DNA from 2 places in the Lysinibacillus sp. FSL W7-1291 genome. Region 1 is predicted to be linked to the other one. Evidence: riboswitches for the same ligand, from Rfam matches in the RefSeq annotation. Region 1 holds a riboswitch; the other holds the start of a gene.
What was found. A riboswitch is a leader RNA that binds a small molecule or an ion and turns the genes downstream of it on or off. The one in region 1 is predicted to bind preQ1.
Positions count from the first base shown of each region.

Region 2: linked by a shared signal. The riboswitch ahead of queF (preQ(1) synthase) and the one ahead of NST76_RS02325 (QueT transporter family protein) in region 1 are both predicted to bind preQ1.

Region 1 is NZ_CP151994.1:493,806-499,230, reverse strand. It holds gene ilvA (threonine ammonia-lyase IlvA) at 1-55, shown strand, start outside; gene NST76_RS02340 (ABC transporter ATP-binding protein) at 577-1,371, opposite strand; gene NST76_RS02335 (ABC transporter permease) at 1,364-2,392, opposite strand; gene NST76_RS02330 (ABC transporter substrate-binding protein) at 2,477-3,499, opposite strand; PreQ1 riboswitch class I at 3,820-3,864, shown strand; gene NST76_RS02325 (QueT transporter family protein) at 3,871-4,353, shown strand; T-box leader at 4,425-4,624, shown strand; gene trpB (tryptophan synthase subunit beta) at 4,683-5,425, shown strand, end outside.
Region 2 is NZ_CP151994.1:4,506,244-4,511,668, forward strand. It holds gene NST76_RS22020 (VUT family protein) at 1-477, opposite strand, end outside; gene queE (7-carboxy-7-deazaguanine synthase QueE) at 519-1,247, opposite strand; gene queD (6-carboxytetrahydropterin synthase QueD) at 1,240-1,713, opposite strand; gene queC (7-cyano-7-deazaguanine synthase QueC) at 1,717-2,376, opposite strand; gene queF (preQ(1) synthase) at 2,496-2,996, opposite strand; PreQ1 riboswitch class I at 3,124-3,170, opposite strand; gene NST76_RS22045 (restriction endonuclease) at 3,379-4,290, opposite strand; gene NST76_RS22050 (hypothetical protein) at 4,381-4,608, shown strand; gene NST76_RS22055 (hypothetical protein) at 4,743-5,348, opposite strand.

The sequences.
Region 1 (5,425 bases):
CTTCAAATACAAAGAAGTAAACAACGACATTCAACTATTTGGCTTACTCGTTTAAAATGAAGAGTCTCACTTCTCAGCAAGTGAGACTTTTTTATTGTGATAAAGTTTATCAATCATTTTTATTACCCTAAATAAAAAACATTCAAACTAGTGCATGAGCGTTATATATATTGTTGAAAAAAATAATATTACCTGCGGAAAGTGACATTCTGGCAATGCGAGGGGTTAATCTCCGTTCCGCCAGCTTCCGATAGGCCCGCTTCACTCACTTCCGTTCGCTCCAGCTTCTCCTATATGACGCTAAATCCCCTAGGAGTGACGCTGGCTCCACTCCAATCAACTATTCTGCAAATGTGTCTTTTCATTTTCTTTCATACTAACAGTAGTGAACCCCTTTGCTCAATTAATAGGTTGGAGTGGAAGGCTACTTGACTCCCGTCGGATAGATCGGCATTCCCCCACAGGAAATCAAGTAGCCTGCAACGGACATTCATTTTCACCATTGACAAAAACGCTATTGATGGATTTTTTTAACACTATAAAAAACGCCCATACAAATGTATGAGCGTTTCGTCATTAACCTAATAAAGCACGGTCTGAATTCATTTTTTCCCCACGAATGCGTTCAAATTCGGCCATTAAATCTGGGATCGTTAATTCATGCTTACGGTCTTCAGCAACCTCTAAAATAATTTGGCCTTTGTCCATCATAATAAGACGATTCCCTAAATCCAAAGCTTGTTGCATATTGTGCGTTACCATTAATGTCGTTAACTGATCTTTTTCAACTAAATACTTCGTAATACGGGTAATTAATTCTGCACGTGATGGATCAAGTGCAGCCGTATGCTCATCCAGCAATAAAATAGAGGGCTTTGTGAAAGTAGCCATTAACAGTGACAATGCTTGCCGTTCCCCACCTGAAAGTAAGCCTACTTTTGCAGAAAGCCGATCTTCCAGATTTAAACCAAGCATTTCTAATGATTCTTTGAACAAGGTACGACGCTTTTTGTCCACACCGATGTGCAGTCCTCTACCCTTATTTCGTGAATAGGCCAGTGCTAAGTTTTCTTCAATTGTCATCGTAGGAGCTGTTCCCGCCATTGGGTCTTGGAACACACGACCAATGTATTGAGAGCGTTTATATTCAGGCAAATTCGTGACATCATTACCATCAATAGAAACTGTGCCAAAATCAGGTGTTAAGGCGCCTGAAATCATATTCATCATCGTTGATTTCCCTGCACCGTTACTACCAATGATTGTCACAAAATCACCTGGCTTTAAGTGTAGATTAATCTCTGCTAGTGCAATTTTTTCATCTGGTGTTCCTTCATTAAACACCTTATTAATACCATGTAATTTAAGCAAGACCTTTTCCTCCTTGCTCTACTGTTTTTACTCGTGACAGCTCTGCAGCACGCTTCGCCTTACGTTTACGTTCCTTACTCTTATTGATAAATTGTGGTAAGATCAGCGCCAAAATAACGATGATAGCCGTAATTAATTTCATATCTCCTGAATCAAGGAAATCTACACGTAATGCTAATGCTAAAATAATACGGTAAATGATAGCTCCTGCAATGACTGCAAAAGTTGTACGGATAATGGTCTTTGTCCCAAAAATAGCTTCACCAATAATAACCGATGCAAGACCGATGACAATCATACCAATCCCCATACTAACATCGGAGAACTTCGAATATTGTGCGATTAAAGCTCCAGAAAATGCGACAAGCGCATTGGAAAGTCCAAGCCCTAAAATGATAAGTGTATCTGTATTTGCAGAGAAGCTACGAATCATTCGTTTATTATCACCAGTTGCTCGGATAGCTAGCCCGACCTCAGTCTTCAAGAACCAGTCTGCTATTAACTTAATTAAAATCGTGATGATTAATACGACTATCAGCACACTCCATGTATTTGGTACATGCTGAAAGCCCATGCCTTTTAATAGGTTATTGAGAGCAGCATCGATCCCTAAATCACTCCAAAATGCTTGAAACTTTGAAAAAATCGTTTCTGAGTTTAGTAGTGGAATATTCGGGCGACCTATCGTATTTTCTGCAGTTAACCCCATGATGCGCAGGTTAATCGAGTATAACGCAATCATCATTAAAATCCCTGATAATAGTGGATTAATCTTTCCTTTCGTGTGAAGAATTCCTGTCATACATCCAGCAATAAATCCAGCAACAATTGCCACTAAAGTCGCTAAGATTGGGGAGTAGCCAAGCAAAATCATTGTTGCTGCAGTTGCCGCCCCTGTTACAAAGCTTCCATCAACCGTTAAATCCGGAAAATCTAACACCCGAAACGTTAAATATACACCAAGTGCCATAATTGCATAGATGATTCCTTGCTCCACTGCGCCAAATAATGCTAAAAACATCGTTGAATCATCTCCTAAATCTTTTTATTATTTCTACTGCTTATAAATGAAGATAAAGCGGGGATAGTTCTCCCCCGCTTCCATTTATTTTTCTAGAAGTTCTGCACCCCAAGAATCTTTTATTTCAATTCCTAAATCATCCGCTACTTTTTTATTGATTAATAGTTTCAGATTTTGCGGATATTGTGCTGGCGTCTCGGCAGGTGTTGCTTCACCTTTTAAAATTTTCACAGCCATTTGACCAGCCTCATAACCAATATCGAAATATTCAAAACCATAAGCAGCTAAACCGCCTCGTGCAACAGAGTCTAGCTCTCCCACAACAAGTGGTAATTCATTTGTATTGGCAACATCAATAACAGACTCTAAAGCAGAAACTACTGTATTATCAGTAATAATATAGAAAGCCTCTACCTTACCAATTAGTGATTCTGTTGCTTGTTTTACATCTGCCGAAGTAGATGCTGACGCTTCTACTACTGTTAAGCCTTGTTCATCCATCACCTTTTTCACTTCTTTAACTTGTGCAACAGAGTTTTGCTCACCAGCATTGTAGACCATCCCTACTTTTTTGGCGCCAAGCTCTTTTAGGAATGCGACTGTTTTAGAAATCGTTTCAGGATGTAAATCAATTGTTCCTGTAACATTTTTTCCTGGCTTCTCCATTGATTCGATTAACTGTGCACCAACAGCATCTGTGACAGATGTGAAGATAATTGGAATATCACTTGTGGCTGTTGCCGCTGCTTGTGCAGAAGGTGTGGAGTTAGCAAAAATTAAATCTACGTTTGCACTTACTAGATTGTTAGCAATCGTTGTGTTAAGACTGTTATCTCCTTGTGCAATTTGTGGATCGTAGTCAACTTTTAAGCCAGCATCTTCAATTGCCTTTTTAAAGCCTTCCGTTGCTGCGTTTAATGATGGATGCTCTACAATTTGAGTAATCCCGATTTTATATGTTTTATCCTCTGTATTCCCGCTCTCACTTGCATTGTTTGATTCATTCCCTTTTGAATTTGTTGAACTAGATCCGCCACTACCGCAAGCAGCAAGTAGTAACACTAATCCAAAAAGAAGGAATGAAAGCTTTTTTACACTGTTCTTCACAAATAATCCCCCCGATTATATTCTCAATATCTATCACACTTTATCCAAACAAAGTGTGAATGTATCGCTATATTATCGTTATTATCAAGCTCCGTCAACAACATTATGAATGTTCTGACTTTTAAAACTGACGAAACATTTTAGTTTTTCATTCAATTCGCCGCTTTAAACCGCTAAACTACGCTATTTTAGTTAATTGCTTTCTTTTTAAAAAATAGTAAAAAATATTTATGACAATTTTACGAAGTGTGTCATATAGACAAAAAGTCTGACATTTGACTTCTGCTAGATATCTATAATAAAATATTATCTTGTGTGAAAGCACCGTGGTTCGTAACCATCCCACGCAAAAAAACTAAGGAGAAATGAATATGAAGATAAAATTTTTAGCAGCAAGTGGTATTATTGCAGCGCTATATATTGCGGTGACAATGCTTGTTGCACCGTTTGGTTTTACAGAGGTACAATTCCGTGTATCTGAAATGTTTAACCATTTGGTTGCCTTTAACCCACGCTTTGCCGTAGGGATCATTATTGGTGTATTGATCTCTAATCTATTTTCACCACTTGGCATTTACGATTTAGTGTTTGGTGTTGGTCATTCGATGATTACACTTGGACTGTTCATTTTAATCTGTAAATATGTCAAAAATATTTGGGCACGTTTAATTATTAATACATTATTATTTACTTGCACAATGTTTATTATTGCCTTCGAGTTGAATTTGGCCTTAGAACTACCATTCTTCTGGACTTGGCTAACAGTGGCGGCAGGTGAATTTATTGTGTTAGCTGTTGGTGCACCGATTATGTATGCACTCAATAAACGCCTTCACTTTCATCATTTGATTTAACAGACGAGTCTTTTTAGATTCGTCTTTTTTTCTTGACACTATTCTGAAAATAAACTACAATTCTTTCTAATATAAATGCAAGGAAGAAGAGTAGTAGCAAGCATGGTTACTTTCAGAGAGCTGGTGAATGGTGCAAACCAGTAGTAGATACTTGTGAATGGACTTCAGAGCAGCCTTATTAAATGTAAGGCCGATTCACTCCCCGTTATCGGAGTAAGAAAGCGCGCAAAAATTGCGAATGAAGGTGGCACCACGGTTACTCGTCCTTTTTAAGAGGATTAGAGTGGCTTTTTTTTATGGAAAAATTAGCATAGAGGAGTCGAGTAAAGATGAGTAAAGTAGTAGAGAAAAAAGGTTATTTCGGAGAATTTGGCGGAAGCTTTGTTCCAAAGGAGCTTCAAAATGTCTTAACTATTCTAGATGAGCATTTCCAAAAGTTTAAAGATGATGAAGAATTTAAAAAAGAATTGGATTACTATTTCCGTGAGTATGTTGGTCGTAAATCCCCACTTTATTTTGCAGAAAATTTAACAAAGCAATTGGGTGGCGCAAAAATTTATTTAAAACGTGAAGATCTTAACCATACAGGCTCACATAAAATTAATAATGTATTGGGACAGATTTTACTAGCCAAACGTATGGGGGCAAATCGCGTTATTGCCGAAACAGGTGCAGGTCAACATGGTGTAGCAACTGCGACTGCTTGTGCCATGTTTGGAATGGATTGCACTATTTATATGGGCTTAGAGGATACAAAACGTCAAGCATTGAACGTGTTTCGCATGGAGCTTCTTGGCGCGAAAGTAGTAGCTGTTGATAAAGGGCAAGGACGTTTAAAGGATGCAGTTGATGAAGCATTCGCTGACTTAGTCGAAAACTATGAAACAACGTTTTACTTATTAGGTTCAGCAGTTGGGCCACATCCCTTCCCATCAATGGTTAAACACTTCCAATCTGTGATTAGTCGCGAAAGTCGTGAACAGATTTTAGAAAAAGAAGGAAAGCTACCCGCAGCGATCCTTGCCTGTGTTGGCGGTGGCAGTAATGCCATTGGAGCATTTGCAGACTACAT
Region 2 (5,425 bases), 550 kb from region 1:
CATTTGAATAATTGTCTTCACAACAATTTGTCCGAAAATGGCGGCTGGTACGGCTTCCCAAGGTAATATATTAGCTCCAAGTGGACTCAAGCCGATTACTACGAAAATTGCAGAATCCAAAAATCCTCCAACAAGCCCACTGTAGAACACACGCCAAGCCATTGGTAATTTTAATCGAGTATAGATTTCTGTATCAGCTGTTTCAGCGACAACAAATGATAGTGCTGACGCTACCACAATCAAAAGTGTATCCCCCAGTAGGAATGACACTACTGCTGATAAAATTAAAGCTGTAATAATAAATAAATACGTCTTTGCTCTACCATATTTATTTTGTACAAGGTCCCGAAAAATAAAGGTTGCCCCAATTAAAAACGTCCCCATTGGAACAATAAACATACCAAAGTGCAATGGTGCAAATGCTGCCGTTACTACATTAGCGATGACAATAGATAATAAATAAAACAATATTCTCATACTACTACTCCTCAATTTAAAAACATTTTTGTAATGGCACACTATACGCCTCTTTTATTTCCCCAAACAAGGGCATGTAACTGTGGTAGTACTTTAACATCTCTTAATTCTTCATCCTTCATCACTCTATCAATCAATGCATGATATTTATCCAATAAATGCATAATTAATTGTGAATTGTCAGTTGTCATGAGATCATCATTACCGACTTGAAGATAAAAAGGAATCATTGGATATCGATGGTGAATTTGTTTAGCATAATCGTAATCCTCTTGATTAAAAACGACTATTTTGAGAGATATATGGTGATTACTGTTTTGATTTTTAAGCTTTTCGAAGATATATGAGAGCACCGAATAGTCTGTGGTCATTCCAGAACTAGGTGGCTTTGGAGAAATGGTCAGTTCATCAATCTCATGCATCCATTTTTGCCACCTACTTCCCTGTGTTTCCACCCCAATTTTTATGTTGTTTTCTTTTAAAATGGCAATGAGCTCAGCTAAATGTGGATTGAGTGCAGGATTGCCGCCTGAAATCGTGACAAATGAGAAGCCATTGCCTCCAAGACGTTTCAACTCAGTCCAAATCTCTTCCGCTGTCATTTGGACAATCAGATGCTTTCCACTGCCATCCCAAGTAAACGATGAATCACACCAAGAACAGGAATAATCACAACCTGCAGTTCTCACAAACATTGTCTTCTGGCCAACTACCATCCCTTCACCTTGAATCGTCGGTCCAAAAATCTCGATAACAGGTACCTTACTCACCTTCCATCCACTCCCGTCTCGCTTCTGCATAGCTTGTCGGAGTTTCATATAACCTAATAAACTCTACACATGCACCGTTATAGCTTGGTTCATCAAGCAAGGCCTCTGCCAACTTTTCATAAATCCAAACTACCATGTTTTCTGCTGTCGTATTCATGGGTGGAAGCGTTTCATTTAAATAACGATGATCCAAATGAATTTCTATTTTTTGTTTCCATATTTTTTTTATATCGCCAAAATCAATCATCAAACCGCGTTCATCTGTGTAGCCACTCAATCCCAATACTACACGATAGGTATGACCATGTAGGTTTTTACATTTCCCTTCATAATGATGTAAATGATGAGCAGCATCAAAGGTAAATTCTTTGCTTACAAGAACACGCTTTGCATGATAGTTCAATTGATTTCTTTGAATATCGACATCTATTTTTTGGAGCCTCTCGACGATTCTAAAATCTGACATACCTTAAGACTCCTTCCTATAACGCAAATACTCATCAAGCCCTTTGTTTCGCAGTTTACATGCTGGGCATTTACCGCAACCATCAGCTATGACACCGTTATAGCAAGTCAACGTTCGTTCTCGAACAAAGTTCAATGCCCCAAAACGATCAGCAAGCTCCCAAGTGTGCGCCTTATCCAGCCACATTAACGGTGTATCAATTACAAAGGAATCATCCATCGATAAATTTAACGTTACATTCAAGGATTTAATAAAAACGTCTCGGCAATCTGGATATCCGCTAAAATCTGTTTCACAAACACCCGTCACGATATGCTTAGCTCCTACTTGACTCGCTAAAACACCAGCAAATGAAAGAAAGAGAAGATTACGACCAGGCACAAAAGTCGATGGCAGCTCACCATTATCTCCGTCTTCTACTGTAATATCTTGTCGTGTCAAAGCATTCGGAGCAAGTTGGTTTAGGAGTGACATATCAAGAATATGATGCTTGATTCCAAGTTCACTCGCTATCTCTTTTGCACATTCAATTTCAAGACGATGCCTTTGACCATAATCAAAAGTGACTGCCTCAACCTCTTTAAAACGTTCCCTTGCCCAAAACAAACAAGTTGTACTGTCCTGACCTCCACTAAATACAACAATTGCTTTTTCCTGCTTCATCTATAAAACTCCCTTATATCGAAAAAACAGCACTCTAAGAAAAAGTGCTGCTTTCTTCTTAGTTTTTTTAAGAGGGTAGCTAAAAACCTCTTTCTTGATGGAACTATTTAAATCTCCATTTATCGATTATCAATTTTTTCTGGATTAAGATCGTGGTTCATTAAACGATAATTGGCGATTTCCTCGTATTTCGTTCCTGGCTTCCCATAGTTACACCATGGATCGATCGAAATACCCCCACGTGGCGTAAACTTCCCCCAAACCTCAATATATCGTGGATCAAGCAATGCAATTAAGTCATTCATAATGATATTAACGCAATCTTCATGGAAATCACCGTGATTTCTAAAACTGAATAAATACAACTTTAGTGATTTACTTTCAACAATTTTTTTATCTGGGATATACGAGATGTACATCGTGGCAAAATCAGGCTGATTTGTAAGCGGGCATAAACTAGTGAACTCTGGACAATTAAATTTAACGAAATAATCTCGATTGGCATGTAGATTATCCACTGCCTCTAATACCTCTGGTGCATAATCATAGGAATACTTTGTACCTTGATTACCTAACAGGGTTAAATCCTTTAATCCTTCTTCATGACTTCGGCCAGACATAAAAAAACCTCCTTGTAAAATGTTTCCCAACACTTTTCAAGAGAGGCATCACCAAGCATTCTATTTAAAACATACGTAAACACATAAAAAAAAGCCACGTCCAATATGGACATGGCATTATTGTCATGTTTCCATAGTTTTTTATAGAGGGTATCAGCTATGAACCTCTCCCGTTCTAGTCCGGGCATTCTTTTCTTCAATATCGTACAAAAAATAATACAGAACGTCAAATGGATTTTTTTAAATTTTACCATATGCAATGTGGTTTGAAAGCATTACTAAAGAATTGATTCAAAGGATTTAGAATCGGATTTTTATATTTTCTTTAGAACCGTCGCACTTACTTATGGTACGGTTCTCCGTGATGTGGATAAGTGAGGTCTTATTCCTCAAAGAAATCCAAATCAACTTTTTTTGTAACAAAAACTTCCTCGTTACTCACTCCTACATTATATTTAAACATCAGGTCCGTTAATTGCTCTCCATCAATAAGGATCACTCTTTTATCAATAGAGTTAGCATATTGAATGGAACCTTTAGAAAATTTTGCAGTAGTAATAAAAATACCTTTTGAGGCTTGCTTTCCTACAAGGCTACCCACAAAAGTTTGAATATCTGGACGAGATACTGTAGCATCCTTTTTCCATCTTTTAGCTTGAAGATAAATCATATCTAACCCTAAAACATCTTCTTTTATAATACCATCTATACCTTCATCATTCGTTTTTCCAATAGCTCTTCCAGCGTCTTTAACAGACCCTCCATATCCCATAGCTACCATTAAATCTACAATTAATCTTTCAAAAAAGCTTGGTGAGCAACTAAGTATTTTTTCTAACAATAAATCTTGAAGCTCATTTTTCAGAATAGTATAGTTTTCTCCGATTAGTTCCAATGGTGTCTTATCTTCTATATTTTCAGGTATTGTATCTGGGCTATTATCTGAACCCTTATTAATAAACTCATTAAAACTCGGATATCTAGTTAAGAATTTTCTATCTATTCTAGTTATACTGGAATCATTAAGAACTTTTAATCCCTCATCTGTAATTTGAAAAACTGCTCGTTTTACACCTTTTATTAATCCTGCTTTTTTCAAATAAGTTCTTGCCCAACCTAATCGATTAACTAATAATGTTTGCTTACCACTAGGCAGTATTTCAGCAACATCTTCCTCAGTCAATTTAAAATGGGTGGCTAATATAATATATAAATCTTGTAAATTATACTCTTTTCTATCTTCTAATTGTTTTAAAAACGGATACATAAAATCCTGATAGCCTGGAACCGCCATAAAAATACCTCCCATACTTAACTATTCTAAGTATAACAAAATATGTTAATATTTTTATAGAAGGAATAATAATTAGGGGGGTAAGTCTCTATGACAATAAGTGAATTAGGTAGTGAACTTAAAAGGATGTACCATTCAGCACCCGAAAACGAAAAAGTTACATTCATTCATCTTTTTGGAATAAAATACGGTTCCACTTTACTTAAGAATAAATATAGTGCTGGAGAAATTATAAAAGCTTCTGGGTTAAATGATTCATATAAAACGGAAGTACAAAAGGGGATTAAATTGTCTAAGTATGTCTCATATACTGAGTAATTAAATTGCTACTAAAATAGAAAGGGAGTGGAAGGCTCATCTATAGACAAGTCTTCTGCTCCTTATTTTAATTCTCCATTTATTTATCTTTAGGAGTTGAAGGAGCAAGTGTAGTTCGCTCCCTTCATTTTTAATTATAGTATCTCTAACCCTGTAATATAGAACTCACCATCAATTAATTCTATTGTATATTTGCTATTTTGTTGCACATCTTTAATTCCCTTTTCAGGATTGTCTATTGTGTAATGCTCCTCTAAACTTACTTCGTACCTATGCTCTACAACTTGCTCCATCGAAATAATGGAGTAATCAATCAATTGAATATCTATACCCTGTTTATTTATAGACTCCATATAACTAACTTGCTCTTGATAGAATGGAGAAGATGAATGTATATAGTTTATAAGCTGTAACACCTGCTCTGTTGTATAAACCTCTAGGTAGGCGGAAATTAAATAACTTATCTGCTCTCTTGCTGATTCTGTTGTGTTAAATGCACCTAAAACAGGTACTGTATCTAAATCAGCTTGAACACTTTGTGTGTCATCTAATTTACTTTCATTATCATTAACATCATCATTATGGCGTTTCATTTCCTCGACAGGCTCTCCGTAAAAAGTAATATTATCATCTTCCTCAACAAGATGAGTACCGTAGGTTGCATCTGTTTCTGATTCCTTTTCATTTCCACAAGCAACAAGCATTAAAGTTAACATAACTAAAGTGACAATTTTCTTCATAAAAAGCTCTCCTATTTATTAGATATATACACTGTCCAGCATTAAAATTACAATACCCAACTATAAACGTAATGGTA